3 regions of the Desulfotomaculum defluvii genome follow, and region 3 is predicted to be linked to each of the others. Evidence: predicted binding sites of a transcription regulator. Region 3 holds the regulator's gene; each other region holds the start of a gene.
What was found. The regulator LexA, encoded in region 3, represses DNA repair genes until DNA is damaged. The targets are predictions, from matches to a motif close to CNAACANNTGTTNG.
Positions count from the first base shown of each region.

Region 1: ACYQ03_RS03815 (CHASE2 domain-containing protein) is a predicted target of LexA. The motif match lies at 7,351-7,364, and genes of this name have one in related genera.
Region 2: ACYQ03_RS15015 (putative DNA modification/repair radical SAM protein) is a predicted target of LexA. The motif match lies at 3,276-3,289, and genes of this name have one in related genera.

Region 1 covers NZ_BAAHYV010000006.1:241,610-252,067, reverse strand. The annotation lists gene hpf (ribosome hibernation-promoting factor, HPF/YfiA family) at 255-785, opposite strand; gene ACYQ03_RS03855 (cold shock domain-containing protein) at 996-1,193, opposite strand; gene ACYQ03_RS03850 (phosphoribosyltransferase family protein) at 1,676-2,413, opposite strand; gene ACYQ03_RS03845 (DUF2922 domain-containing protein) at 2,882-3,100, opposite strand; gene ACYQ03_RS03840 (DUF1659 domain-containing protein) at 3,114-3,338, opposite strand; gene ACYQ03_RS03835 (sensor domain-containing diguanylate cyclase) at 3,528-5,234, opposite strand; gene ACYQ03_RS03830 (glycosyltransferase) at 5,276-5,731, opposite strand; gene ACYQ03_RS03825 (DUF3307 domain-containing protein) at 5,795-6,133, opposite strand; gene ACYQ03_RS03820 (HD domain-containing phosphohydrolase) at 6,138-7,238, opposite strand; gene ACYQ03_RS03815 (CHASE2 domain-containing protein) at 7,367-9,214, shown strand; gene ACYQ03_RS03810 (S-layer homology domain-containing protein) at 9,272-10,458, opposite strand, start outside.
Region 2 covers NZ_BAAHYV010000007.1:1,633,436-1,643,893, reverse strand. The annotation lists gene asnS (asparagine--tRNA ligase) at 1-907, shown strand, start outside; gene ACYQ03_RS15025 (4Fe-4S dicluster domain-containing protein) at 1,011-1,427, shown strand; gene ACYQ03_RS15020 (aldehyde ferredoxin oxidoreductase N-terminal domain-containing protein) at 1,417-3,150, shown strand; gene ACYQ03_RS15015 (putative DNA modification/repair radical SAM protein) at 3,336-4,628, shown strand; gene ACYQ03_RS15010 (TIGR03915 family putative DNA repair protein) at 4,630-5,370, shown strand; gene ACYQ03_RS15005 (hypothetical protein) at 5,582-5,785, opposite strand; RNA gene rnpB (RNase P RNA component class B) at 6,180-6,526, shown strand; tRNA gene ACYQ03_RS14995 (tRNA-Ala) at 6,620-6,695, shown strand; RNA gene ssrS (6S RNA) at 6,975-7,151, shown strand; gene ACYQ03_RS14985 (cation diffusion facilitator family transporter) at 7,392-8,357, shown strand; gene ACYQ03_RS14980 (DUF362 domain-containing protein) at 8,432-9,355, shown strand; gene ACYQ03_RS14975 (BON domain-containing protein) at 9,493-10,032, shown strand; gene ACYQ03_RS14970 (hypothetical protein) at 10,078-10,299, opposite strand.
Region 3 covers NZ_BAAHYV010000007.1:767,101-777,558, reverse strand. The annotation lists gene mdh (malate dehydrogenase) at 1-343, opposite strand, end outside; gene sdhB (succinate dehydrogenase iron-sulfur subunit) at 585-1,331, opposite strand; gene sdhA (succinate dehydrogenase flavoprotein subunit) at 1,328-3,085, opposite strand; gene ACYQ03_RS10885 (succinate dehydrogenase cytochrome b558 subunit) at 3,102-3,716, opposite strand; gene ACYQ03_RS10880 (Fe-S-containing hydro-lyase) at 3,871-4,425, opposite strand; gene ACYQ03_RS10875 (fumarate hydratase) at 4,438-5,316, opposite strand; gene lexA (transcriptional repressor LexA) at 5,533-6,171, shown strand; gene ACYQ03_RS10865 (MerR family transcriptional regulator) at 6,210-6,614, opposite strand; gene ACYQ03_RS10860 (DUF4387 domain-containing protein) at 6,794-7,114, opposite strand; gene ACYQ03_RS10855 (acyclic terpene utilization AtuA family protein) at 7,114-8,481, opposite strand; gene ACYQ03_RS10850 (methionine gamma-lyase family protein) at 8,891-10,132, opposite strand; gene ACYQ03_RS10845 (AAA family ATPase) at 10,172-10,458, opposite strand, start outside.

The DNA.
Region 1 (10,458 bases), on a different contig from region 3:
ATTGAAAGGAACCCTTTGGTTCCTTAATAAAACTTAGTTTCCGCCAAGTCTATGGAGTGTCCGGAAGTACAGAAATATGGCAAATTTATTCTACCATTACAAGCTAGGGCAAAGCAAGAAATCGATATTCTAGTAGTGAATTCTTCTTAGTACCTTTTTTTCCTGCTGCTTTCTCGGCAATTAGCTTTGGTAATGTTAGGTCTTTTTCCCTAAAAATTCAGAAGGCACACCATTTGGTGTGCCCCTTTTTGTGCTTAGAATTCTGGCTCGATTAAGCCGTATTTGCCGTCTTTCCTTTTATAAATAACATTTGTTTGGTCGGTTTCAGCATTGGAAAATACAAAGAAGTCATGGCCCAGTAGGTTCATCTGCATAATGGCTTCATCCAGAGCCATGGGCTTTATGGCAAAGCGCTTTGTTTTGATGATCTCAGGTGTTTCATCTTCTAGTGGTTCTTCCACGGGAATCCGTCCGCCTAAATCAGCTATGCCCCGGTTTGCACGACGGTTAATTTTACCTTTGTAACGCTCAATCTGGCGTTCCATTTTTTCTACGACTAAATCCACAGAGGAATACATTTCTTCGGTGGATTCTTCACCCCGTAAAAGCATACCATTTACGGGTATAGTAACCTCAATCTTATGTGAATCCCCTTCCACTACCAGTGTTGCTATGGCTTCCCCCATATTGTCTAAAAATCGATCTAATTTACCTAGACGTTTTTCCACATATTCCCTTAGGGCGGGGGTCACTTGAATGTTCTTACCGCGAACTTGAACTTTCACAAGCACCACTCCTTTCGCAGTTATGGAAGTATCTACCTTGTAGATAGTATTCCCGAATTCCACTTAAAATCCTGCAATTTTATAAATTTTTTTTGCACTAAACCCCATTACCCTCGATCATAAACAACTGATGAATCTGGCCATGGGCACAAGGCCTCTAATTAAAAAACCCCCGGTTTCTTAACCAGGGGTAGAAGTTTCAATCTTATGTTAACGCTTGCAAACGTTAGCAGCCTGTGGACCGCGGGCGCCTTCAACGATGTCGAATTCAACCTCTTGACCTTCAGCTAAACTTTTGAAACCTTCTTCTTGGATTGCGGAAAAGTGAACGAATACGTCGCCACCTTCTTCTCTTTCAATGAAGCCATAACCTTTTTCCGCATTGAACCATTTTACTTTGCCGAGCATTTACATTCCTCGCTTTCAAAATACTTTCAGGAGTCAAAATTAGACTCACGCGTATACATAATACCATTTTCACAAATGTCTGTCAACCCATGGCGTATTTTCCTTATTATACCATATTGTCGAAAAATTATTGTTGATAACAGGCTTTCCTGTGGATAATGTGGATAAGGCTGTTAATAACCCATCAAATCAGAGGTTTTTCTGTGGACAGCAGCTAACAGGCCTGTTACTTTTTGTCAAAACCTGAAAATCATTGGCATAAGAATTGTAGAAGTTTTATATTTTACAGTATTTTCCATAAATATTTCACATGGAAGGTTTTTGGTTAAATTGTCGCGACCCGTGTCAAATGGTAATTATTGTAAATACAGTGAAGAAAATATTTTATCCTTAACCGATTACTACTAGCCAAATTGCCCGGACCTTCGACTCACGGGGACGGTTCTTTTGAGTCTTGGCTAGGTCTGAGTCGGTCTTGAGACTCAAGAGAACCGTCCCTGTGAGTCGTGCTGACTTCCGTTGGCTAGGGTGATTACATAAAGCTTCCCGGCCCCTTGGCTGTGCAGGGTCTGGGTCACAGCGGCTACCGTCGAGCCAGTGGTGAAGACATCATCTACTATAAGAAGATTTTTATCTTTTATTTGGAGGGGTTCCTGAACCCTGAATGCACCCTTTAAATTTTCCTGACGTTGGGTTTTATTGAGTCCTGTTTGGGGCAGTGTTTCCACTGGTTTTGTTAGGGCACTCAGTAATAGGGGCTTTTGTAACCCCTGGGCCACTTCCTGGGCCAGTAGTGCTGCTTGATTAAACCCCCGCTGCCTCATTCGCCTGCGAGACATTGGCACTGGTATTACTGCATCAATTTTTTGCATTTCCGGTTGCTGAAGAACCACAGCCAATAGAAGTTGCCCCAGCATCGGCACCAGGGTTTTTCTCCCCTTATATTTTAAGCTATGAATAGCCTCCCTGAGACTCCCCTCGTAGGGTCCCACTGCCCGAGCCAGCACAAAGGGTGGTCTGTTTTGTTGGCATTCTAAACATTGAGCTTGGGACCATAAACTAGGTCTGCCGCATATTCTGCATTTCGGAATGCTGGCCCAACTGGCTAACCACCGCTCACAGTCGGGGCAAAGGGAGTGATTACCCTTTGCTCCACAGAGTTTGCAACCCGGTGGTTCGGGAAAGATTAAATTCAGCAAGGCCTCCCAAAAGGAACCCATGGGGCATCACCTTCGTCAGGAATTTTCGACTTATTTCTTCGTTTGCAAGCTGTTATCCTTCTAAAATACGTTTACTGAAAGAACAAACATTGCGGAAAATACAACATGTTACTGTCGGCCTTGGGCCATGGGCTAAAAATCAAGGCAGATGGCCCATGACTCAGGTCAGTTTAATTAAGCAAAGTGCCAGGAACTTCATCATCTTAGTAAGGTAAAGCACTAAAGCGCCTGGCACTTTAGTGCTTTAAAATAGTATCTGTCAGTGACATGTATAGAAAGCCCCCCCGTCAGCTTCGCTAATGCAGTGCGGAACGCCACAGGGGGCGTTCCCTACAATCTGGAAATCTGCTTACGTTAAATATATAAATTTAACTTTCTCGATACGTTTAGTTAATTTCAGGCGAGCTAACAGCTAAAGGCTAAGGACTAATGGCTAAATGGGGGCGGGATACACCCGCCCCCATTTCGTTAGATCAGGTTTATTTCACTGACGTCACGGCTGACGATTCTGGCACCGGCTATACCAACTAGGCTGCCACCAGTGCTGCTAAAAATATCCTTGGCAACAATTTGTTCCATAGCGGTTTTTACCTCTACTTCAGTTAAGGTTTCTTTGGGATCTGCAACCCTGAGGGTTACTTTTCCACCGGTAGCATTGACAAAGATTAGTTCCAATGTTCTACTCATGGTTTAATCCTCCTTATTGGTTGATTAATTCAGCATCATCCACCCGGTAAACTGCTAACATAGGACTATTCTGGAGACTGTTTAGTGCCAATGCCACATCATAAATATCCTGGTCCGTGGCTGTGACTTTGATTTTGGAGAAGGTACGATTAACAAAAACAGGGTCACCATTGCTATTTACACCTTGTTGGTAACGCATTTGCATACTGCAAGTGAAGGGCTCCTTGATAACAGCCATTGTGTTCCTCCTTTATATTGGGGCCGGCCCCATTTGTTTTAGCGCTTGATTGTATTCTAATGGTTTTGTTTTAAAAGTAAAAAAATCTATTTAACCAAAGTTGACTTTAAAAAGGCTGCGATTACGAGCAATCTAACGCTATAAGGGATAAAAAAACACCGACTCTCGGCAAGTCGGTGTTCCACTTCGTTATACTATGGTATTTGTGGTGATTTTGGTTTTTATTTGCTTTACAATTTGACGGTAGGCAATGGAACGGTCCCGTCCTAACTCCTTGGCTCGGGCCACGGCTTTTTCTGCTCCCAGAAAAAGCTTATCTGGGTCTGTGGTGTCTTGGGGGCAAGTGGCCACCCCGATGGATACCGTCACCAGCACTGGTGTTTTGGCTTCCTCGGACACCAACCGACGATCCCTGACCTCTACCCGAATCTTTTCTGCCAGTTTCAGTGCAGCCGGTGTATCTAACCCTGGTGCCCAAACTGCCAATTCTCCTCCCCCATAGCGAGTAAGGAAATCTGTGGGTGGGGTAATATCCCGCAGGACAGAGGCCACCATCTGAATAACTCCATCCCCTGCGGCATGGCCATAGCGTGAATTCATGCTGCGGAGATTATCTATATCCACCAGCAACAGCGATGCCCCAGCCCCTTCAGCGTTGACCTTTAACATCTCCTTGACCACTAGCTGGTAAAACTGCCGATGATGAAGAAAGTTGGTTAGGCGATCAGTGGCCAGTAGATGTTGGATCTTGTCCGCCAGTATATCATTGGTCAGTACCATTGCCGCCTGTCCCCCAATAATACTGAGCATTTGCATGTGTTTATTTTCATAGGCATAGGGGTGTAAATCCCCTAACATCAAAACCCCAGTTACCTCCCCCTGGGCCATCAGGGGGACTGCCAGTACCGAACGACATTCGTGGAATGGCCCAGCATCTTTAGGATTACTCATTTCCCTGACATCATCAATGACAATGGGTTCTTTGCTTTGCACCGCCTGTCCTACTAAGCCTTCGGTTGGGGTGAAAACAATGTTACACATTTCTTGTCGGCGGGCTCCCTGGGCTGCTCCAGGTAAAAATAATTGACGCTCCTGGGACCAAAATAGGATGATGGCTGTATGAAAACTAGCAATACACCGGCATTCCTGCAAAATCTGATCAAGGAAAGTGGCTGGTTGATTACTGTCCCGCAGCTTTTTAGCCACCTGAAAAAGGACTGTTAGGTCACGGTTAGATAATTCCAGCTGTACATATTTTTTTAACAGGCTTTGGGCAGCCAATACTGGGAGAAAAAAAAGCAACATCCAAAGGATACCGGATACTCCATAAAGCTTGGCCATTAAAGCACCGTAGGGTGCGGTAAAAATATAAGTATAACTATCCCAACGCAGGGCTTCCCAACCAAAAAGGTTAGGGTGATCCCGGCGTCCAGGCAGCAGATAAAGATATACCAGCAGGTGGTTAACCACAAAATAAACCAGTGTAAAAAGGATAATAGGCAAAGCTTCGCCAGTTATCAACCGGAAAGCAAAGTCGGCAACGGCCACTGCTAAAACCTGTTGGGCCGCGTTAAACAGGGTGGTTCGTAAGGGATTGCCCCGATTGGCAATGCCTAGGCCAATGACCGAAATGAGCCCAATAACCCAAGCCGCCGCAGTGCCACCGCCAATAAGCTGGGTGGCTAAGACAATAACATAACTGCCTGAAAGGTAGCCCTGAGAAAAGGGTACCGCCAGCCATTCAGCCAGAATGCCCAGTACAATTAAAGTAGCCAGTGTCCCTATTTGGTCAAAGTTAAGCTGCGGAAAAACCTTCCACAGCCAGCCAGCACCTAGAAATATGATTGTCCATGTATAAAGTAGTCCAAGACTTCCCTGTCTAGAGATAGGGATCACCCCCTTGCTTTGGTAAGCATTATTCGACAGGAAATGGTAATTTACCTCCAGCCCTGGCAGAAAAATACACGAAAAACCTTTTCGGCTAGTAAACCTTGGGGGAGCATCCTCAGATCCACCAACCAAACCAAGGCATTATGGCAGTGCAGTAGACCTGTTTGCAGGGCCTCGTCGTGTTCACCATCCCTGGGTCCCTTGGCCAGGGTTAGCAAGCGGTAGGAATACTTTTGCTGCAGGTAGCGTAATATTTTGCCAGTATCGTCTGTGGAGCCATCATCCACCACAACTATTTCTAGTTCCACCCACTGTCTTTTGCGCCAGTCCTCCATTCTTCGTATCAGATACTCTAGGTCGAGGGCCCGATCACGAATAACCACCAGCATACTCACCGGTGGACCTGGCTCTGAGCGAAAGAACCTTAGCAAGTCCTGCACCAAATAATAGACCCCATAGCAAGCTAACAATAAAATGATTGTGGATCCAATGACTGACCACATAAAAACACCCCCTGTGTCCATAGAGTATGTCTGGACCAGTTCAGGGGGTGCTGAAAATTTTTGTTAATTTAGTAGAATAACAATGACCAATACTAATAGGTGAAATATTTGATCATTCATGATTCTTAACCATAGGATATCTGGCGATTTGTTAATATTAGTAATCCACCAATTTGTGAAAGTCCTTTTGTCTAAAATCAGGTGGGAGAAAAATATAATTGCCACACCGGTTGGTTTTATTCCTCCAACTGGCAGGGAGCAAACAAAAACTGCCCCAGAATAAACTAGACTATGAATTATTAAGGGGAATATTTTTGTTGCTTTATGCTCTGCCATCCAGCGGGTTTGTAATAGATAGTCTCCGACTAAGTGCCCTATCAGCAACCACTCGAATAGGTTCATATAGTTACTCCTTCTTCATTTCACTCAAAAAGACTTCCGCTAGTACTGGGTCAAATTGACTCCCTGCACAGCGCTTTATTTCTTGTAAAGCTATGTCCATGGCCAATCCCTTGCGATAGGGGCGGTCAGTAGTCATGGCATCGAAGGTATCTGCAATGGCCATAATCCTTGCCTGCAGGGGTATTTCCTCCCCCTTGATACCCTGGGGGTATCCTTTTCCATCATAGCGTTCATGGTGGCAGGCTGCTCCTAGGGCTATTTCCTTTACTAGATGAGCCGGCTCTATCCGTTGCAGTATTTCCTGCCCGATGTTAGTATGTTTTTTCATGATTACAAATTCATCGTTATCAAGGGGGGCCTCTTTGAGCAGGATATTATCCCGAATGCCTATTTTGCCAATATCATGCAGGAATGCCGCTCTTTCTAAAACCTCAATTTCTTTTTCTGAAAGACCTATTGCCTTGCCAATTTTTAAGCTATATTGACTGACTCTTTCGGAATGGCCTCTGGTATAGGGATCTCTGGCATCAATGGCCGAAGCCAAGGTTGACAGAAAACTCTTAAACATGGTCTTTAAATCTGTATAAAGGCGACTGTTTTCAACGGCGATACCGATAACACCGGCTAGGGCTTCGCATAAATTTAAATCATCTTCATTAAATAACTCCCCATCTAGCTTATTAACTAGTTGAAGACAGCCAATACAGGTATTATGGGTTAGAAGTGGAACACAAAGTAAGGAACGAGTAATAAAACCTGTGGACTGATCGAAACGCTGGGCCCAGCGAGGATCATTAAGAACATCTGAGACCAATTGTGATTTGCCCTGGGCAGTCACCCAACCAGCTACCCCTACACCAATTTTTAGTTTAAGGCCCTTCAAACCATCTGCCTTGGGACCCCTAGCTAAAACTGGTTCAATAAATTCATTGGACTGATTATCACTTAACCACAGAGTTCCTGCTTCTGCCTTAGCCACTCCCATTGCTTGAGTAAGGGCTAGATCCAATACTTCTTCCAGGTTTAAAGAAGCCTGAAGTGATTTGGCAATTTCCCAGAGGGCCTCTAAATGTTGTTGTCTAGTTTTATCTGTAGTCTCATTCACTTCTTATCCTTCTTTCTTAACTAGCTTTCAGAATTGTTAATATTTTAACTGAAATAACAAGGAAAATGAACCAATACACTAGAATATTTTGTAAAATTTTATTGTTTCGGATAGAAAGGATGTTTTACGTGCACGTCAATAAAAAAAGAACCCTCGGCAGTTTTAATCGCAAGCTGCTCATCCCGTTAATTTTATTTGTTTTAATTCAACTTATCGTGTCCTTTGGTGTCTTCAGTCGCCCAGAAATGAATATCTATGATGCTTGGTTTCGCTTAAAGGGTCAGCATATTCCTGGGGATCAAGTGGTCGTTGTGGCCATTGATGAGGCTTCAATTAATAAAATAGGACCTCTGGCCTGGCCCCGTTCGGTGCACGCCAAACTACTAGAAAAATTACAGGAGGCTAAGGTTGTTGGCTTCGATATGGTCTTTGACTCACCAAGTAATGCTGCCGAAGACCAGGCCTTTGCAGCAGCCATCAATAGGCACGGTAAGGTAGTTATGGCTGGTTCCTTTGCCTATAAAAAGGATGAACACGGCAATGTTGAGCAAAGACTTTTATTACCCCACCAAGATTTTATGTCTGCTGGTTTAGCTGGACTCGGGTTTGCTAATACCCCCACTGATCCAGATCAGGTGATCCGTAGAGTAACACTGGTGGATGTAAACACCTTTGATATTCCCTTTCCGTCCTTTGGCCTGGCCGTGGCCCTAGTTGCCCAGGGTATTGATCCCCGGGATATCAAACTTGCCAATGATCAGCTCAAGGTTGGCAAAAATACCATACCCATAGATGATTCTAACCTAGCCCTGTTGAATTTTTGGGGCCCTCGAGGGGCCTTTACCACTATTAGCTACGCTGATGTATTGGAGGGGAAAGTACCAGCTACCTTTTTTAAGGATAAGTTCGTCTTGGTCGGCGATACCACCGCTATGGGGCATGATGAATGGCCCACACCCTTTACCACAACCAACATGGTGTTAAGTGGTTCTTTACCCACACCGGGTGTAGAGATCCATGCATCCACTGTAAATAGCTTTATTACGGGCAGTTGGTTTCGGCAAATTCCTCAGTTCGTAAATATTATTTTTGTTCTGCTAGCGGGTTTAACCACCTCTTTCCTAGTTTCCGGCCGTGGGCCCTGGAAAGGCTTGTTAGGTACGTTATTTTTAGTGGCTGTAGCGGTGGCCGTTGTCTTTTTGTCCTGGCAGGCCCATTGGTGGGTAAACCTGGCTGCTCCGATTGTAATAATCTTTTTAACCTACGCTGTAACCACGGCCACAGATTTTGTGCAGGCTGAAATGGCCCGCAGAAAAACAAAGGCAATGTTTAGCCGATATCTATCTCCTGACGTGGTCAATGAGCTCATGCAAAGCCCAGATCAGGTATCCCTGGGAGGTAAACGGCAGGAGCTCACAATTATGTTTTGCGACATTCGCGGTTTTACAGCCTATAGCGAAGGTAAGGCTCCGGAAGAAGTGGTAAGCCGCTTAAATGAATATCTTACTGCCATTACCCATATCATTTTTCGCCATGGGGGTATGTTGGATAAGTATCTGGGAGACGGTTTGATGGCCATCTTTGGGGCCCCGGTCTTTTATGAGGATCATATTGAGCGGGCCATTCGGGCTTCTGTGGAAATCCAAGCAGCCATTAGCAAGCTCAATGAAAAGTGGGCTGCCCAGGGTGCCCAGGCATTAAACGTCGGGGTAGGTATTAATTCTGGCAGCGTGTTGGTGGGCAACGTAGGTAGCCCGGAACGCATGGATTATACAGTGATTGGTGAGGATGTCAACCTAGCTTCTCGGGTGGAGGGTTTGACGAAGAACTTCGGCACATTGATAGTTATTAGCGAAAGGTCAGTGCAGAAACTTCCTGATACCTGTGAGCTTAAGTCAACACTTGAGTTCTTAGGTCATGCCGAAGTTAAAGGTTTTACCCATCCTATTGGTGTTTTCACAGTGGTCGATCAGTAAAATTAGTGGTTAGTAATAAAAAGAAGGTTTCCAGCTCAGCTGGAGACCTTCTTTTGTTTATTGTACTTGGTTATATAATCTATGAAGCATCACAATGGCCTGGGCCCTAGTGGCATTGGCCTGAGGCATGAAAGTCCCATTCGGAAAACCACCGATGAAGTTTAATTGGGCCGATTGGGAAATTCCAGACACTGCCCAAGGTGAAACTTTACTTTTATCTGTAAAGGTTAAGTCCTTAGCAGCAGGGGCAATTTTTCCCTTATACTCCATAGCCCGCACAAGCATTACAGCCATTTGTTCCCGGGTAATGTTCTCATTGGGGGCAATTTTATCGGTGGTTACGCCTTTAATTAGACCTGCTTGGTAGGCCGTGGCCAGTGAGGCATAGTACCAGTCTCCGGCCTTTACATCCGTGAAGTTTAGAGCTGCGCTGGACTCTGGCACAGCAAGGATACGGACCAGGAAGGCAGCAAATTGGGCCCTAGTGATGTTGGCTTCTGGGGCAAATCTACCGTCGCCTACCCCACCGGCAAAACCCTTTTCCGCCATAAATGTAATGTTCTCGTTAGCCCAGTGATTAGCAATATCATTAAAGGCTGATGTCTTAGCTATTGTCTTTGTCTTTACTTCCATAACAGCATATTTGCTGAAATGGTCGGTTTCAAAGGTAATGGTGCCGCTAACCGGATCATACTTGCCACCTACATCCTGCCATGATTTTGTCTGTTCATTATAGTAGCCGACGGTTATCTGCCCCTCGGCAGCTAAATCTCTGACACTTTGCGGCACAGGCAAGGTTACCTGAATTTTACCATTAAACTGTTTAATACTCTTTTGCTTACCATCTTCCAGAATTGCACTGGCAGAAAGTTCAAATACCTCACCGGCAATACTGAAAATTCCGCCACGGTTGGCTTGGGCGATGATTTCCTTTACATCATCTTTGTCCACTGGAGCAGCAGCAAACTGTACTTGATTAAGCTCTTCTAAGCGAAGTTCAGGAACCTTTAAGGCGTTGGAGGCTATAATCATAGTTATATTATTGACCTTTGTTTCCAGTGGCTTCCCAACTGACTGGATATCCTTAAATTGATCAAGGGATAAAGTTAAACGACCTTCCCCAGCAGGTGCCTGAACCGTTACTTTTCCCGTTTGGATAGCACGGTTAATGGCCTCCTTAACAGCTTTGTCACTGATGGTGGCTGAAGGCTGATTTTTTGTCTGAGCAGCAGGACCTCCGCCGC
Region 2 (10,458 bases), 870 kb from region 3:
CGTTCTACGTATCCGGGCTGAAATAGAACAAGCAGCCAGAGACTTCTTTAATCAAAATGATTTCACTTTGGTTGATAGTCCCATTATTACTCCGGCAGCCTGTGAAGGAACTACTACACTATTTGAATTAGACTACCATGGGGAAAAGGCTTACTTATCACAAAGCGGTCAATTATACAACGAAGCATCTGCCATGGCTGTTGGACGGATGTACTGTTTTGGACCGACCTTCCGTGCTGAGAAATCCAAGACCCGCAGACACCTAATGGAATTTTGGATGATTGAAGCAGAAGCTGCTTTCTTTGATTTTGAGGATAATATCAAAGTACAAGAAGAAATGGTTTACTTTATTGTTCAAAGAGTACTCCAACGCCGTCGGCAGGATCTAGAGTTACTAGGACGTGATATTAGTAAATTAGAAGCCATTAAATTACCTTTTCCGCGTTTGAGCTATTCTGAGGCAGTGGAACTTTTAAAAAGTAAGGGCGAAACCTTTGAGTGGGGTGAGGACTTTGGGGCTCCGCACGAAACAATCATTTCAGAGTGTTTTGATTCACCTGTGTTTATTCACCGTTACCCCGCTGAAATAAAGGCTTTCTATATGAAGCCGGATCCTGAAGATCCACGAGTAGTGCTAGGAGCTGATCTAATTGCCCCGGAGGGATATGGTGAAATGATTGGTGGGGGTCAACGTATCGATGACCTGCAGCTTCTAGAAGAGAGATTGGCAGAACATAAGTTACCGAAGGAAGCCTTCGAATGGTATTTGGATTTACGCCGCTATGGTAGTGTACCGCACTCCGGTTTTGGACTTGGCTTGGAACGCACCGTTGCCTGGATTTGTAAACTGGATCATGTTAGGGAAACCATTCCCTATCCTCGTATGCTCTATCGCGTATATCCATAATTTTTAACATCAGAACCTGGCCTGGGATAAACTCCCAGGCTACATTTATAAAAATCCAAGGCTAACGATTTTAGTTTGAGGAAGATTTGAAAGGAAGTTCTATATGGCAAAAATACTTCAAGCAAAATACATGGCTAAATGTATTGGCTGTTATTCCTGTATGCTTGCTTGTGCACGAACAATCAGGCGCAGTTTTTCCTTACACAAATCAGCCATTCAAATCCATACAGCCGGTGGCTTACAAAGTCGATTCTTGGCAAATATTTGTCGTGGCTGTTTGGATCCAGCCTGTGCCAAGGCTTGCAATTGTGGGGCACTGATTCCCAGGAATGGTGGAGGGGTTAATTTTATACCAGATAAATGCATGGGTTGCCAGGATTGTGTCGAGGCTTGCATTGTAAAAAGTATTCGCTTTGACCATGAAACCAATAAACCCATTGTATGTATTCAATGCGGTACCTGTACCAGATATTGTCCCCACCAGGTGATTACGATGGAGGTAAAAGAGGATGGCCGCTAAGAGAAAAATTAGGGTGTTGTATATTAACTTGACTGAAAGAAAGGTAGAAACTATCCTCCGTGAGGATCTGGTTTCCTATATTGGAGGTATCGGTATTGCTGCAAAACTTTTTTCTGAATTGGTGGACCCAGAAAAGGAACCGCTGCATCCTGATCAACCAATTATTCTAGCCAATGGCCCTATGTCTACCATATTTCCGGTGGTTACTAAGGTGGTAGCGGTATTCCGCTCACCGCTAAGCGGAGAATGGGGAGAGAGTTATGCGGGGATGCGTCTAGCCTTGGCTATGCGTATGAGTGGCTACCAGGCCATTGTTATACGTGGCAAGGCCGTAGGGCCAATATATTTATCCATCGGTCATCAAGGGGTTCGTTTTAAAGATGCCTCAGCCCTTTGGGGGTTGTCAGTTTCCGAAACTGGTAGCATATTAAGGGATTTGGAAAGGGGCAGGGGTCAACGCAGTTGCATTCGTATTGGCCCCGCAGGAGAAATGGGTGTACACTTTGCCAATGTCAATGTAGACACCTATCGACATTTTGGCAGACATGGACTCGGGGCAGTTTTTGGAGCAAAGAATCTCAAGGCAGTGGTCATACACGGTGAAAGAGAAGAAAAAATAGAAGATTACCCTAGCTACAATAGAATTTATAAAGCAATATATGATCGGGCTGTTACCACAGATATTATGGAGAAGTATCATGGGCTAGGAACAGCTATCAATGTTAATGGACTAAATAATTTACACGGCTTGCCAACTCGTAATTTACAGCAGAGTTATTTTGAACAGGCTGAAGCCATTAGTGGAGAAGCCTTTGCAGAAAAAACTTTGATCCGGAAGATGGCCTGTGCAGGTTGTCCAGTGGGATGCATCCATATTGGTTTGCATAGAAGGGAATTTGGTCCTGGGCATGATTATGAGTCGAAAAATCTTTCCTACGATCACGAATTGATTTTTGCCCTGGGATCCTTTTTAGGGATGTCATCCCAGGAGAAAATTTATGAATTAATTGATGCGGTGGAGGAACTAGGGTTAGATGCAATATCTGCGGGGGTCTTATTGGGCTGGGTTACAGAAGCCTGTGCCAAGGGAATTATTTCAGAGGCTGAGTTGGGGGTTCAACCCAAATTTAATCAAACAGCTCCCTATCTTGAGATATTGCAAAGAATCGTAAAACAGCCCAATGAATTATACCAAATAATGGCCCAAGGGGCCTATCAAGCCGCAAAATGCTATGGGGGAACAGAATATGCCCTTACACTAGGAAAAACAGAAATTGCAGGCTATCATACTGGCTATCTCAACATTATTGGTCAAGCAGTGGGGGCGAGGCACAGTCATTTGGATAATGCCGGTTATTCAGTGGACCAAAAATTAAAGGGCAAGTCAGAGGCAGTGAAGGTAGAGACCTTGATCAAAGAGGAGAACTGGCGTAATGTCTTAAACTGTCTTACCATCTGTCTTTTTGCCAGAGAGATATATCAGCAAGATACTGTTATAGAAGCCCTAGCTTCCATTGGTATTACTACCAGTCCAGAGGAACTGGAAAAGTTAGGGCAGGATATTTATGAGATTAAAAACAAGACCAGGCAATTATTAGGATATCACCTGGATAAGCTAGAATTCCCGGACCGATTTTTTGAGACGCCGAGTTTAACAGGACATTTAGAAAAGAATAAATTATACAACTTCTTGGAGATTTACAAAAATCAAGTTAATAGCTAAAAGGCCTTGTGTGAGCCATGGGTTTTATGCATACTATTTTTAGATTTTGCATACAACCCATGGCCGCTGTATTGTTATTAATATTTTGGGATTGGAGATATCTTATTAATTGCAAAATGCTTCTGGGAACGTCTGTTCTGTGTTAAAATAACATTGAAGAATGTATACCTCAACGGGGTGTTTTAATGGAATTATTAGAAAAACTAAAAGTTTTATCCGATGCGGCAAAATATGATGTATCCTGTTCATCCAGCGGCAGCAAACGCAAAAACATTGCCGGTGGGGTAGGTAACGCAGCCCAGAGTGGAATTTGCCATAGTTGGTCAGATGATGGGAGATGTATTTCTCTTTTAAAAATACTTCTCACAAACTATTGTGTGTTTGATTGTGCCTATTGTGTAAATAGGGCTAGTAATGACTTGCCGAGGGCTGCTTTTACACCAGAGGAAGTCGTTGATTTAACCATTAATTTTTACCGAAGGAATTATATAGAAGGGTTATTTCTAAGTTCAGCTATCTGGAATAATCCTAACCATACCATGGAACTTCTGCTGCAAACAGTACGCAAGTTAAGATTAGAAGAGCGCTTTAATGGTTATATTCACCTCAAGGCAATCCCTGGGGCTGATTGGAGACTTATTGCCGAGGCTGGTTCCTTGGTTGATAGAATGAGCGTAAATATTGAACTACCCTCTAACGAGAGCCTTAAGCTATTGGCACCTCAAAAAAGAAAGGAAACCATTCTTAAACCAATGGGTCTTATAGGCTCACATATTTTGGAGAGTAGAGAAGAGAGAAAACGCTCACGAAAGGCTCCTTCCTTTGTGCCAGCAGGACAGAGTACTCAATTAATTATCGGGGCCACACCGGATACAGATCTCAAAATTATTAATCTTTCAGAGAACTTATATCATAATTTTAATTTGAAGAGGGTATATTATTCGGCCTACGTACCTGTATCGAATAAACCTGTACTACCACAGCTAGCTACACCACCCCTTAAGCGTGAGAATCGTTTATATCAGGCTGACTGGCTACTTCGTTTTTATGGATTTAAGGCACAAGAGCTGTTGTCCGAAGACCAGCCAAACTTTCAACTTGATTTAGATCCAAAATCTGATTGGGCTTTACGGAACCTACACTTATTTCCTGTGGAGATTAACAAAGCGGATTATCAATTAATTATTCGTGTTCCAGGTATAGGTGTGAAAAATGCTAAAAAAATTATAGCTGCCCGTAGATTTCATTCCCTAAGTTTTGAAGATTTACGTAAAATGGGTGTTGTACTAAAAAGAGCACGCTACTTTATTATCTGTAAAGGAAAATATTACGGAGAAGTACCATTTAAGGCTGAAACTATCAAAAACCGTTTGATCCCCAGCAATAAAGAAACATTTACACAGTTAGCGTTATTTACGGAACAAAATGTAGGGTACCAACTGGCAGATGTCCAGGGGTGTATTACAGGGGAACTTTAACATGATTTATTTTATTTATGATGGAAGCTTTGAAGGGTTACTTACAGCTATTTACGAAGCCTATTACCGTAATGAAAGGCCGGATTATATTATTACCGACAATGAATTTGAGCAGGACTTATTTAGTCATACTATCACTATTCACACTGATCATAAAAAAAGTAATAAGGTCTACCAGGCAATAGAAGAGAAAATATCCTTTCTAACCCTACAGCATGTATTTTATGTCTATTTGTCGGAACTGCCCGGTAATGGAACACTAATCTACCAATATTTAAGGCTGGGGTTCCGACTAGGACCCCAGATAAATTCTCATATAACTGAGGCTATTGTTAGAAAGGTATTGGATATAAGTCAAAGGGTTAGCCATGAAAGACACCGTATGTTGGGACTAATTCGCTTTCAAAAATTAGCCTGTGATTGTTTTTATGCAGCCATGGAACCTGACCATAATATAGTTGGCCTGGTGTCACCACATTTTGCAAAGAGATTATCAGACCAAAATTGGATTATTCATGACTTAAAAAGGAAAATAGCAACTGTCTATAACAAAAAGGAATGGATTTTAACAAACCTTGATGTTCCCCAAGGGCTTACCTATGATAACAATGAAGAATTTTATCAAGAACTCTGGAAAAGTTATTTTTCCAGCACAACAGTTCGGAATCGAATTAATCAAAAGCTACAAAAACAGTATATGCCCATTAGGTATTGGAAACATCTGGTTGAGAAAAAAACCTGATAATATAAACATAAATTTTGAATCTATCATCAACTTTAGGACCATGAACCATGGGATTTTGTGCATGTTTTGCTAGGGTCTCTAAAGCATAGCTTACGGGTACAGAACCCATGGTCAGCTAAATCTAAAATCCATGGTTTGTAACTTAGGTCATGGCTGGTTAGTAAAAATAAAAGACCGCACTTTAGTGCGGTCTTTTATTTATTTATATTTAATCCTCCCGATCAATATGGAAATGATTATGATGAATCTTAAGTTTGTGCTTAATACCACATTCAGGACAGGATAATGTTTCACCGTCTTTAAAACGAATTTCACCGATGTGTTTACTACAACAGATGATTTCGATGCCGAGCAGGGATCCATCATTCTTTTGGTTGACCCGATAACCATAATTAGGTTTTTGAGTTTCCATGTTAATCATCCCCCTTGTGGTTACTTTATTACTTCTTCTCCGTGAGGAGTAAAAATTCCTGCCGAATAAAGATGTTGAATTGAGTTTTGGTAATATATCGGAAAAATATACATATCATTACCAAAAAAAATGAAAAATTTACTAATTTGTTGGTTAATTAATACTTGTTAATATTAAAACATTTTTCACAAGCGGTTTCAAGGAATATTTTAATGGGTAATTTTCTAAAATGTTTATAGGTTTTAAACTGAATTATTATTACATAGTATGATTTCTATAAAAATAAATACAATATTTTGTGTTATATACTTTATATTCTAGCAACATATCTCTTGATTTATTTCTATAAAGTAGTATAATCTATAAATGTCGCATGAATGCGGCATGTTCAAAGTACAGCGGGTAGTCGCTGTTGTGTATTAGACGCAGCAGAGGAAAGTCGAGACACGCACACATGCTGAGATAGCCAATAGGCAGCAGCTAGTGTAGAATGGTGCCCGGCGTAAGTCGGGGCAGGGCGACCTGACGACGGTGAATTTAACTCTCTGAGTTATTAGTAGCCATAAAGTGCCACAGAAACGATGTCATCGGGCGACCGATGAATGCAAGGGTAAACTCCACCAGCGTGCAACCCAAATAGGCAGGGACTTTGTCACCTGCGGGTAGGGGCACCTCGCATAGCGAGGAAGGGGATTTTCTCCTTAGATAGATGACTACTAAAACAGAATCTCGCTTACGGCTGTATCTTTGGACTGTTTTATTAATATATAATACAAAAAAATAGCTTGCACACTTAGACAAACTATGCTAAAATAACTTTTGTCGGAAAGAGCTGGGGGCGTGGCGCAGCTGGGAGCGCGCTTGAATGGCATTCAAGAGGTCAGGGGTTCGATCCCCCTCGTCTCCACCAATATATTAAAAGAGTTCATAGGTGATTCCTATGAACTCTTTTTTTGCATATGTTACCTACTATCACTATATAAAATTTAAACATACTAACCTCTCATGTAACAAACCACGATGAAAATTATTCCAATGCGGGAGGTGCTGCCGTTTTCCAGTCCTAGGCCCGAAAATAAGTCATAAACTCTAGCCGAAGGTTAATGAGGTACACTTTACCATCTGAAAGAACTTGAAATAGACTATGATTTTTGTTATCATACAACTACCGACGACAATACTAAAAATTAATTTCCTGCTTTGTGCGTTCCTTGTTGATTTTTAAACCACAGTGTGTTTTAGGGAGTTGAGACTTAAATTGCAGATGCCAAACCGTTGCGGACGGAAGGCAGAAACAGTTTAGCTGACACCCACCTGCGAGATGCGGGTATTAAAAACACCAAGTGGACGGCATAGCGGGTAACAAAGCAAAAAATCCTCAGAGAGTGATCTCTGGGGATTTTGTTTCTTTAGCAAACAAATGGGCACCATAAATAATAAGTTAGTCATTAGCTCATGGCCGATGGTACAGGGCCAGTTGTATTCTCATAATGATTTAAAAAAGAAAAGCAAGAATTAAGAATGTTCCTGTATAAACCAAGATAAAATAAGAATGTCAGGTCCCTATATTCACTGTTCCTAGGGCAGTTGTACTAAGGAGGGTTTTATGGCACACAATAGTGAATCGGCAATTAAAGCAGCCCTTTTGGCCAACGGCGTTATAGCTTTAATGAAACTGGTCGGTGCATTACTTAGTGGGAGTGCCTCAATGATGGCTGAATTTAAGCATTCAGTTGGAGACTGGGCAAATGGATTCTTCCTTTTAATCGGCATTCGTCAAGCCCAACGTCCAGTTGATGATCGATACCAGTTTGGACATGGCAAAAGAGTCTTTTTCTGGAGCTTTGTAGCCAGTTTAGGCATGCTCTTTATTGGTGGTGCCCTTTCCATTTATGGTGGTATTCAAAAAATAATACATCCTGAGCATTTAGAATATATTTCTTTAAACTTGATCATTATCAGCATTAGTATTTTATTTGAAATTTACTCCATGACCATGGCCGTTAAAGCTATCATGCATGAGGTGGGTGAAAGGAACTCGGGAGTTAAAATGTTTACCAGAGTAATCCCGGCTTTATCTAAAGCGACACCAGCCACTCGCTTTATTTTTCTAGAAGATTCAGCCGCTTTAATAGGACTTATTATTGCAGGTACTGCTATTATACTTTCGGTAATAACGGGAAATGTTCTCTTTGATGGGCTTGCATCTGTTGTAATTGGACTTATCTTACTATTAATAGGATTGGCTACAGCTAAGGAAAATGTTGCAGCAATTTTAGGTGAAGCTGCAGAGCCTGAATTAATCCGGGATATGGGAAACTATGTCTTAACTTTAGATGGGGTTAAGGATGTTCATAGTGTTAGATCAATGAGTATTGGTCCCAACAGTTATTTAGTGGAATTAATTATCGAAGCTAATGAACAAATCTGCCTTTCCCAGTGTGATGAGATCAATAAACAAGTAAGACATGAAATAAAGCAAAAGTATAATCAATTTGAGCAGGTTATTGTAAGTATCATCAGTGACAATAAGATAAAAAATTGGCAAGTTGGAACAACCAGTGAAGTTTAGCTGTCCAGCTTGCTCTTGGTTATTTATTTGAGACAGTTATTCTAACTATTATAGCTTTAATACTGGAGGTAACCATGAGAAAAAGAAAGCTTGAACAAGCAGTAGTTGCAATAACTAGGGACCCATTGGAAGGACAAGCTGTATGTCGTGCTATTGAAATGCTTCCTGTAAATAGAATTTTTAAATCTGGTGATACAGTGGTTATAACACCCAATTGGGTAAATACCCGACCACCTCAAACAGGTACAGTAGTGGGACCAGAAACCTTACGTGAATTGATTAAATTTATTAAAAAACAGAATCCCGGTAGGATAGTTGTGGCCTGTGGCTCTGGGGGCGACCAAACACCAAAGGTGATGGAACAAACGGGTTATAAAGATGTTTTACAACAGGAGCAGGTGGAATTTGTAGACACAAATTATGGTCCTTATATAGAACTAGAGTTAAATCATCCATATCCGCCCTCCACACCCATTAATAAGTTAATCACAGAGGCTGATGTATTAATTTCTTTTACCCAAATAAAGCAACACGAAGAAGCAACTGTTTCTTTAGGTATTAAAAATATCGCCTTGTCCTGGCCACCGGCAGAAGTTCACGGTTGGCCGAAGACCCAAAGGGGCATTCATGAACGCCTGCATGGTTTTATTGCTGCTATGGGAGAAAAAATCCCCATTGATCTTACTATTTTAAGTGGTAATAAAGGAATGATTGGTACAGGTCCCTCAAAGGGTAAGCCTGTCAATTCAGATATCGTAATAGCTGGTACAGATCCTGTGGCCACTGATGTGGTAGGTGCCAGATTACTTGGCTTTATGCCCCAGGCAGTTCAGTACCTTTATGAATTGGCCCTACGGGGAGTTGGTGAAGGTGATCTTAAAAAAGTTGAGTTAAAAGGTGTACCTTTAAATGAGGCGGAAGAAGTATTTAGCATGGCTGCCTACGGCCATTCTGTGGTGGTTGACCAAGGGAGACTGAAACCATTCCAATTAAAATAATTTTTAGTACCATACTAATGCATATTTGAACTAGACACTTCAAAAGAATTTTGCAGGATATGAATATAAATTTTCACTGATAGCTCTCATCTTTGGGGGAATAATAGCATTAAGCTTATCCCGAAGGAGATGAGAAAATGACTAGGTTTGAAGATAAGGAACTACAGAAAGACATACAATCAATAATTGACAGAACAAATGGACTTAAGGATTATGGTATTAAGGTACAAGTGCAAAAGGGCGAAGTCCATCTCATGGGTTTTGTGGATACTCTACATGAAAGAAGACAGCTGCACGAATTGGTTTCCAGAGTTCAAGGCATAAAAAGTATTGAAAACGGGGTTACCATCAGCACCGATGGCCAAATTAATGATGGTGAAGTAACTGCCGAAGTTTATGAAGAGTTAGAAAATAACGGAGTTAATTTAAAGAATATCGGCGCGGAGAGTATTGGTGGTATTGTTTATCTTCGAGGACGTTCAGATAGTGAGGAAGAAATAAACAACGCCATTGAAGCTGCCACCAGGGCCAGAGGTGTACGGGATGTGATGGTTCAAGTTGAGCGACAAGCAGATTTTAGGGAGAAAGATGTTGAAGAAATGACTTTAAAAGAAATATTCCACAGTCAGGTCAACAATGATAGTGAAGAGGAAAATAATCATGATGGTTTAAGCTAAATACCCCAAGGAAAACCCCCACTTTATGAAAGTGGGGGTTTAAAATTAATCCCGGTTAATGTTATGCTTCATATCTCTAACACCTGTTTTGTAATGCATACCCATTTTAACACTCTTTTGAGTACCATGTTGGTGGACACTTTTTAACTGAGCTTTTTGGGATTTGATTTCCCGGGGTTGTGTATGACCTACTGGACGGTGTAGATAATGTTCAATTTCAGGTAATTCATGTTGGACACCCTTTTTATATTCATCAATTATGGACAAGTGATCACCTCCTTAGTGTTTATTTTGCCCAATTATGAATGACTGATGATGTCATTAATTTCTAATGATGATAGTATAAGAGAAACTAAGGTTTCCACCTGCTTGCCTGTGACCTTTAGGTTATGCCCTTAAGGGTGCGTCTAAATACTTGGCGAAACT
Region 3 (10,458 bases):
AGGCATTGGGAGAGTATTTAACTATTTCCTCTGTAACATTACGCACAATTCCTGCGTTGATATTTAATAGATCATCCCTACTCATACCAGGTTTACGGGCCATTCCCGCAGTAATAACCACAACATCAGAATCAGCGGTATCAGCATAATCATTGGTACCAATAATTATACTATCGTATCCTTCTACCGGAGCTGCTTCCATCAGGTCTAAAGCTTTTCCTTGAGGTATTCCTTCGGCCACGTCAATCAAGACAATGTCACCAAGTTCCTTTGCAGCAGCCCAGTGAGCACAGGTTGCTCCTACATTACCAGCACCTACAACAGTAATTTTTTTTCTTCTCATTTTAATCCTCCTGTACTAATCTGTGATTAGTTATTTATAATATGTCTTTAGCTGTTATACATCAGCTATACAGGCCTTGAGCCATGGGCCATGGGCTTTTTGTGCATGTTAATCTTAAAGTTCTTAAGCTCATGGCCCACGGCACATGGCCTTCTTATTTTCATCAGAGGTTTATGACTGATGCCATGGAATAAAGTAATCGGAGATATAAGTAGGTATTCAATAGGTAAATATCCTTATTTTACCTATTTAGCCATCTTTTTATACCGTATACAATGGTATCTCTGTTTAACTGCGCAATATTTTTGGTCAATGGTATTTGTTTGGGACATACTTTTACACAATTTTGGGAATTACCACAATCGGTAACTCCACCCTCTCCCATAACTGCATCCAACCTTTCTTCTCGATTCATAAATCCTGTTGGATGGGAGTTGAATAGTATAGTCTGTGCCAGTGGAGCTGGTCCCATAAATTTTGATTTTTCATTTACATTAGGGCAGGCTTCCATGCAGCAGCCACAGGTCATACATCGTGATATTGGATAAGATTCCTCCTGAATCTTCTGGGCCATGCGTGGCCCCGGCCCAAGGTTGTGTGTTCCATCAATGGGAATCCATGCCTTAACCTTCTTTAGATTTTCAAACATAATAGAACGATCAACCATTAAGTCACGGACAATGGGGAATTTGCTTAAAGGTTCCAGCACAATAGGTTGTTGAAGCTGATCAACCAATGCCGAACAAGCTTGCCGTGCCTTTCCATTGATCACCATGGTACAGGCACCACAAACCTCCTCCAGACAATTACATTCCCAAATTACCGGTGTAGTTGGTTCCCCTTTAGCATTGACAGGTTTTTTTTGAATCTCCATCAAAAGAGAAATAACATTCATTTTTTCCTTATAAGGAATAATAAATTCTTCCCAATAGCATTGGTGGTTTGCATCAAGCTGACGCTTAATCTTTAAAGATACCTGCTTACTCATTTATTCACCGCCGTCTTATCAATATCATATCTGCGTGGTCTAGGTTTAATCAGCGAAGTATCAATTTCTTGATAGCTCAGCTGTGGACCATCGGCAGTGAACTTGGCCATAGTAGTTTTTAACCAATTTTCATCATCACGGTCAGGATATTCCGGTTTATAATGGGCTCCTCTACTTTCATTACGAGCGAGGGCACCAAGGGTAATCACCCGAGACAATTGTAACATGTGCCATAGATGGCGGGTAAAAACCAGTTCTTGATTGGCCCACCTACTCTGATCAGAAAGTCCAATTTTATACCATCTCTGGATTAATTCTTGAATTTTAGCTTCTGTCTCTTGTAGCTTTTTGTTATAGCGTACCACTGTAACGTTTTCTGTCATCCATTTACCTAATTCAGCATGAAGCTTGTAAACATTCTCATTGCCATCTGCTTTATAAATTTTCTCCGTTAAGGAATAGTGATTTTTCACCTGGTTCTCAAATATTTTGGGGGCGATATCCTGAGAAGATTTTTTTTGCGAATGGATATATTGAACAGCATTTGGCCCAGCGATCATCCCCCCATATATGGCGGATAATAGAGAGTTTGCTCCCAGTCGATTGGCACCATGATATTGATATTCACATTCGCCACAAGCAAACAACCCAGCAATATTCGTCATCTGATTATAGTCCACCCATAAGCCACCCATGGAGTAATGAACTGCAGGGAAGATTCTCATGGGGACCTTTCTTGGATCATCCCCCACGAAACGTTCATAAATCTCCAGTATGCCAGCCAACTTTTTATCAAGTATATTACGGTCAATATGGGAAACATCAAGATAGACCATATTTTGGCCTTCAATACCAAGTTTTAACTCGTAGCACACTTTATAAATTGCCCTGGTTGCGATATCCCTGGGAACTAAATTACCATAGGCCGGATACCATTCTTCTAGGAAATACCATGGCTTCCCATCTTTTATAGTCCAAACTCTACCACCTTCACCCCGAGCTGACTCACTCATTAATCTGAGTTTATCATCACCGGGAATAGCCGTGGGGTGTATCTGAATCATTTCACCATTAGCATAATATACCCCCTGTTGATAAACAGCACTGGCTGCAGAACCTGTATTAATGGTGGAGTTTGTACTTTTACCAAAAACCATACCACATCCACCAGTGGCAAAAACCACTGCGTCACTGGGAAAAGAATGAATTTCCATGGTTTTAAGGTCCTGAGCCACAATACCCCGGCAAATATTATCATCATCCAGTACGATAGATAAAAAATCCCAACCTTCATATTTTTCAACAAAACCAGCTACTTCCCAGCGACGAACTTGCTCGTCCAGGGCATATAATAGTTGCTGACCGGTGGTGGCACCGGCGAAGGCTGTTCTGTGATGTTTACTGCCGCCGAAACGCCTGAAATCTAGTAAGCCTTCGGAGGTTCGATTAAACATAACTCCCATACGATCCATTAGGTTAATTATTGACGGTGCAGCCTCACACATATCTTTGACTTGAGTTTGGTTGGCAAGGAAATCGCCACCGTAAATAGTATCGTCAAAGTGTATCCAAGGGGAATCTCCCTCCCCCTTGGTATTAACAGCACCATTAATACCTCCCTGGGCACATACCGAATGGGATCTTTTTACCGGAACTAACGAAAACAATTGAACCTTAACTCCCATTTCAGCGGCCTTTATAGTTGCCATTAAACCGGCCAAGCCACCACCAACGATAATAAGATTATTCTGCATCATTAATCCTCCAGGCTTATTGGCTAAAGGCCCATATTTCCACTAGGCCAACAAAAGAAGTTAATAAAAACAGGAGCATACATAATTTCCAAGTAAAGGTCTGGGCCTGCTCTCCCACAACAATCCCCCAACTGACAGTAAAATTCCATAGACCGTTAGCAAAATGAAAGGTTGTAGCAAACAAGCCAATAATATAAAAGATAAACCAAAGGGGATCAGCCAACTGATTTTGTATAGTATTAAAATTTATCTCCAAACCATACAAAGAGTGAGCCACCCGCAGTTGCCATACATGAATGACAACAAATAATAAAGTTATCACAGCAGTCACCCTTTGCAAATAAAACATCCAATTTCTGAGATAGGAATAACGCAATAGATTATTTTTAGCTATGTATACAATGTAGAGTCCATAAATCCCATGAATTATAAGGGGTAAAGCAATGATTAAGATTTCTATTAGGTTTAAATAAGGAATGTTTTGTAAAAATAGTACTGCGGCATTAAACTTGTCTGGGCTAATGATTGCCAGTGAATTGGTTATCAAGTGTTCCAAAAGAAAAATGCTAATGGGAAACAGCCCTAAAAATGAATGGAGTTTACGAATAAAGAAATGATTTGTGGTACTCATCTAGGACTCAACACCCTCCGTGAAAATTGTTCCAAGGAAAATTATATCATAATAAGCAGAAATGACTAATGAAACAGCTACATTATCATGTATACAAATTGCTTTTAAAACAATTAGCCTCTAAAAATAAAAAATTACGTTAGAGTAAATGAGTTTACTCTAACGTATATAACTTTTTCCCTTCTTGATATAGATCTCCACCCAAAATATCATTTACAACAATGGCAGGAAAATCTTTTACTACCAATCTATGAATAGCTTCTGGTCCCAAATCAGGATATGCTACTACCTTTGCTTCTTGAATACTCCTTGCAATAAGTGCAGCAGCTCCTCCAATGGCCCCAAAATAAACTGCACCGTATTCTTGCATGGCCTTGATTACATTTTCTGACCTAGCTCCTTTTCCTATCATTCCCTTAAGACCTTGTTCAATTAATAATGGTGTATAAGCATCCATCCGACCAGAGGTGGTAGGCCCCGCAGATCCAATCACCTTACCCGGAGGTGCCGGAGAAGGGCCAACATAGTATATAATCTGCCCCTTTAAATCAATGGGCAGCTCTTTTCCTTGATCCAATAATTCTACTAATCTTTTATGGGCTGCATCCCGTCCAGTGTAAATAACACCACTTATAAGAACTTGTTGTCCTATACGAAGGGCCCTTACTGCCTCATCTGAAAGTGGAGTTGTTAAGCAAACTCGTGTCACAGGTAATCCTCCCTATATAATCACAGATTTATGTCTGGCGGCATGGCAGTTAATATTCACTGCAACAGGCAGGCTTGCAATATGACATGCAAAAATTTCTATATGAACTGCCAAAGCAGTGGTTCTACCCCCTAACCCAGAAGGGCCAATACCTAATTTATTAATTTTCTCAAGTAAATCTTTTTCCAGTTCCGCAATATCGGGAAGTGGATGCGGCTTACCAACTGGTCTTAACAAAGCCTCTTTGGCTAACTGGGCACACTTTTCCATTGTACCGCCAATGCCCACCCCAATAATCAATGGCGGACAAGGGTTTGGACCAGCAGTCTGAATGGTATCTAAAATAAATTTCTTTACTCCTTCAACACCTTCTGCTGGTTTCAACATCTTTAATGTACTCATATTTTCACTGCCACCACCCTTAGGTGCAACAGTTAATTTGATTTTATCTCCTGGTACAATGCTTGTATGTATTACAGCAGGTGTATTATCACCGGTATTTACTCTTTCCAGTGGGTGTCCCACCATTGATTTTCTTAAGTACCCTTCTGCGTAACCCTTACGAACTCCTTCATTAATGGCATCATATAAATTGCCTTTGGCAATATGTACCTCTTGACCTAATTCAACAAATACCACTGCAACTCCGGTATCCTGACACATTGGTATTGATTCAGAAGCGGCTATTCCTGCATTTTCCACCAACATATTAAGAATTTCTTTACCACTTTGCGAAACTTCAGCAGCACAGGAACGTTTAAAAGAATTTACAACATCATCTTCCAGTTTAAAGTTGGCCTCCTGACACAAACGGGCAACCTCAGCTATGATTGCGTCACAGTCTATGGTTCTAATGGTCCAAACCTCCCTATTAAATATATTTAAACTCATTGCAATATGAATGCTATATAACCTTGTTTCTTGAGAATATCCTGCCATTAATCTTGCACATATTACATTGCTATTACTCCTATTCGCTTTTTACCAAGAAAAACCTCTTTATTATTTCCTTGGATCGAACAAATGTTTTTATCTTGCTCTGAAATATGATATAATATACCAAATATTGTTTAATGATTTTTTGACTGTGAAAGGTTGTGGACTCTTGTGTTAAATACTAGAGAAGCAGAAGTCTTAAGAGTTATCATAGAAAATGTTAAACAAAAGGGTTATCCACCATCAGTTAGAGAAATTGGGGAAATTGTTGGTCTTTCATCTAGTTCTACCGTTCATTCTTATTTAAAGAGATTAGAGCAAAAAGGTTATTTGAAAAGAGATCCTACCAAACCCAGAGCCATCGAAATAATAAACACTGAGGTAGTTGAAACGAACTCTACTTCATCCTCAAAACAGACAGTTAGCCAATTTGATGAAATGCTAAACATTCCTATGCTGGGTGAAGTAGCCGCTGGTAATCCCCTGCTAGCAGTTGAAAATTATGATGAGAAGGTTACTCTGCCCAGGAGTTTTACCGGTTACGGAGATTTTTTCATGCTCACCGTTCGGGGTGACAGTATGATAGAAGCAGGAATTTTGCCTGGAGACCTGGTCCTAGTAAGAAGACAAGAATCAGTCAATAACGGTGAAATAGTAGTTGCTTTAATAGAAGACGAAGCCACAGTGAAAAGATTTTTTAAAGAGAAAAATTGTATAAGACTCCAACCTGAAAACAGCCTTTTGTCACCAATTTATGTGCGGGAAGTTAAAATACTTGGCAAGGTGGTTGGATTAATGAGAAAAATATAAAGGTCGCTAAGCGACCTTTATATTTTACATCAACTTTGCTAGTTTGCTTGACAATCCTTATTGTAGTGTGGACACATACCGCAGTGGTCTGCCTTATCCTCAATCACATAACAATAAGTACCTTGCTCTTTCCAACAGGGCTTATTAAGATTTACATTTTCGCCCTTTGGTTGACTACCACCCGCGCAATGCTTGGTGTCCCAGCAGGGATACATACTAATAATCTGTAGTACACCTGCAATATTCAAGCCCTTTTCATTAATAAGATAATGAATAAATTGTAACCTCTTTACATCGTTATTACTGTATAATCGTTGTTTATTTCGACGGGCAGGTTCAACTAATTTGTGTTTTTCCCAAATGCGTAGGGTTTCTGGATGCACCTTTAAAAGTTCGGCAATAACGCCTATGTTAAACATAGGCTGATCATCGTTGCAAAACAAGGGCTTATCTCCTCCCAATTTAAATTCTTGTATTTTATATTTATTATATAGTCTATAAACCCAATTTGTAAATTTGCTAAATTACTGTAAAATATAAGTTATTTCTGATTTTCTAATTGTTTTGGGACAAACCTCGAATTTATGTATATTTTGCCGAAATTGGTATGACCAATTATGTTTTAAGTTTCCAGTTCTAAATCTAATAAAGGAGCATGCTGTTGGGCACCGTATACATCGGTTTCTCCTAAGGCTCCAGAGGGGTATGGCCTAACTATGGTAGCTTTTATTGCATAAGCAGGACAAAATTCGACAATCCCTATGACATCAGTCTCAGGAATACCATATAATTTAGCAATGGTGGTATTATTAATTATCTTCGCACGACACGCTGCTTCAAAGGACTTCTGATCCTTAAATATAACATCTAAGGTTAACTCATAGGGGCCAGAATTTTTGCTCCTAATGACCGAGGCCAATTCAGTTAATTTAACCTTTGGCATTACCTTCCCTCCCCTGCATTAATTATTTCTGATGGAAACAATGCAACGGGATCATCAACCTGCAATAAATGATATATATTAAAGTTATAAACAGCCCCAGCCTTAAAGTCCGAAGGGGAATAGGGAAAGGCTAAGTTGCCAGCCGTAGCCACACGACCCGGATAGCCGTAGTGAAGCATGGTGGACCGAGCAAAACTGCAGATGGTATTGGCAATATCTTGGGTTTCTGCCACTGCCTCGATAATAATGCCAAGTTCATGGGTAATTACTGACCTCTGGGGTTCTAGATTACCCATTACTCCATTCTTGCCATATATGTTGAAATGTAAGAAATATTCAAAACCGTTACGTTTAAAATTGTCTTTTACCCGTTCCCTCACTGCCTCTACAATATGATCTATCTGTCCAATCATAATGGGATCACGGCATCCAGCTATGGATACTGTACGAAATCCTACTCGTTTAGCCCCTTCTAGTTTAATTGTATAATTTTCACTGGGGACAAATTTACTTCCGGATACCCTCACAGCCCTTTCATTTTCTTGTGTAAAGGTTGTTTCACTGAGGTCCAATATCCCTCCTGGTCCTGGTAAGATATAGGGATTTGTTTTTTCATAAAGTGTATGGGCAGCTACCGAAGTCGTTGTACAGCAACGGTTAGGATTTAATGGTTCTACAATGAAACAATCTTCCTTTAAGGTTCCTAACAAACAATCGCTACCGCTACCGGGAGAGGCTGCTATTGCGCCACACTCTAAAATTTTACCCATATGTATGGCCAAACCTTTATCAAATCCCTCCATCAAGGCAGAGGCACTAAATACCGCAGGGTCATAGGAACGGCCGGCCAGAACAACCTTAGCTCCCCTTTTTAACACTGCCATTACTGCTTCGGGACCCATCTGACCGACAACTCTTTCAGTGGCAGTTATCTCATCTTCTGTAAGTTCTGGTGCAGGATGTAAGGGGGAAATTCTGTTATCCCTAAAGGCCTTTAAAATATAGTCTTTGTGGAGCTCTGCATGGATAACACCTAACGGAAAGCTCCAGCTTCTTTCCTGGGCTAACTCTAAAATTATATCCATATTCCACTGCAGATGTGCTTCTGCTCCACATCCTCCTGCGGTACCAATTACAACAGGAATATCTCTAGCCAACCCTGCTTCTATCATCAACTCTAAATCTCGTTTTACTGCAGCTCGGTCAGTAAAGGATACACCAGCACCCAAATAGTATGGCCCAGGGTCCGTAGAACCTGCATCAACGGCAATTAAATGCGGGTTACGATCCAATCCGGCTCTAAAAGATTCCTCGGGAAAACCGTATCCAAGAATGGCAGTCGGGGATAATACCCTATACTCTCTCAATTGGAATCCCTCCATATAAAATTAAGGTAAGACCACTCTCTCACCTTTATTATATACCCATCATCCAGTTATTTCATTAATACCCTTGGAACATGCAGGTAAATTTCGACACATAAAATAACCAGTACATTTACCAAGTTTCATATTAACCCTCTATGACCCTTGGTCAAAAACCATTATAAACCATGTGTATAGGATATTGCATCAGCGAGGGGTGCTATCGTTATCCCGCGCTCGTCCTTGAGCGTGCCCCCCGATGATTTCACCCTCCACTCGTCAAGAGTTATTAACGGCGCTCCGCCAAAGTCGCTCAGGGGGATAACGATAGCACTTACTAATTCCTGGAGGATAGTTTCCAAATAAACCCATGCCCATGGCTTTTTCCAAACTGACGGCTGATGGCTGATGGCTATTTCACTTGTAATACATTCTTAGCAGCGTTTATTACACCAATACGGACATACTCCTTTGATAATCCGCCCTGAAGATAAACCGCATAGGGTTTCCTCAAAGGAGCATCTGCGGTCAATTCCAATGATGCCCCCTGGATAAAGGTTCCCGCTGCCATGATTACATCATCTTCGTAACCAGGCATATAATCTGGTTCCGGTAAAGCATGAGCATCCACTGGGGAAGCTGCTTGAATCCCCTTACAAAAAGCCACTAACCTCTCTGGCGTCTCCAGTGCAATGGCTTGAATGATGTCTGATCTTGGTTCATCAAAGGTAGGTGATACTTTAAATCCTAATCTTTCAAATAATCTAGAGGCAAATACTGCTCCCTTTAGGGCTTCGGCAACAATGTGCGGAGCCAGAAAAATGCCTTGAAATAAAAGTCTTTGATGATCAAGGGATGGTCCTACCTCAGCCCCAATTCCCGGTGCTGTCCATCTGTGAGAAGCCGCTTCAACTAAGTCCTTTCTTCCCACAATATAACCACCAGTGGGAGCTAACCCTCCACCTGGATTTTTCATTAGAGAACCTGCACTTAAATCTGCTCCTACAGCTGTTGGCTCCAAGGTTTCTACTAACTCCCCATAACAATTATCTACAAAAACGCAAACATGGGGTGCCAGCTTTTTGATATAGCCAATTAGTTTTTCAAGCTCTTGCATGGTTAAAGAGGGTCGCCAAGCGTAGCCCCTAGACCTTTGCACAAGAACTACCTTCGTATTAGGTTTTAGGGCTTTTTTTATTTCATCCCAAGCTAGCATTCCCTCGGGAGTCAATTCCACTTGTTGATAAGATATACCGAAATCTTTTAAGGAACCAGAGGCATTTCCCCTCTTGCCAATGATTTCCTCTAAAGTATCATAGGGTGCTCCCTGTATGGCTAACAATTCATCCCCCGGCCTAAGTATTCCAAACAAAGCGATGGCTATGGCATGGGTTCCAGAAACAATTTGTCCTCTAACCAATGCTGCTTCAGCTCCAAAAACGTGGGCATATATTTGTTCTAAAGCCTCCCGTCCAGCATCATTATAACCATAGCCAGTGGTGCCCCGCAAATGATAATCAGAAGTTCTGGCCAGGTGAAACCCCTCCAGAATTCTTTGATGATTAATCATAGCCATTGATTCAATATCCCTGTAGACCGATTGTACCTCTAGTTCTACTTCATTTGCTAGTTTGTCTAACATGTTTAGCTGCATTATTCCTCCATTATGTAAAAGATTTAGACCCTGAAGGTATTATATTTCCTCCAGGGCCTGTGTCAAGTCTTCTTTCTGGATAGTCATTAGATCCTGTCGCGAAATATTTTTTTTATTTACTAAGCGAACTGCTTGCATGCGCATAGCGCGTTCAATTAAATTTCGTACCAGACGAGCGTTTCCGCTGTGTTGATGCTTTTTAGTCTGCTGTTCTATGATTTTAGATAATTCATCTTCGGCTAGGGATGCCAGTAAATATTGCCTTTGTTTTAACATGAGGTTAGCAATATTCATTAAATCTTCTATGGAGTAATCTGGAAAAGTAA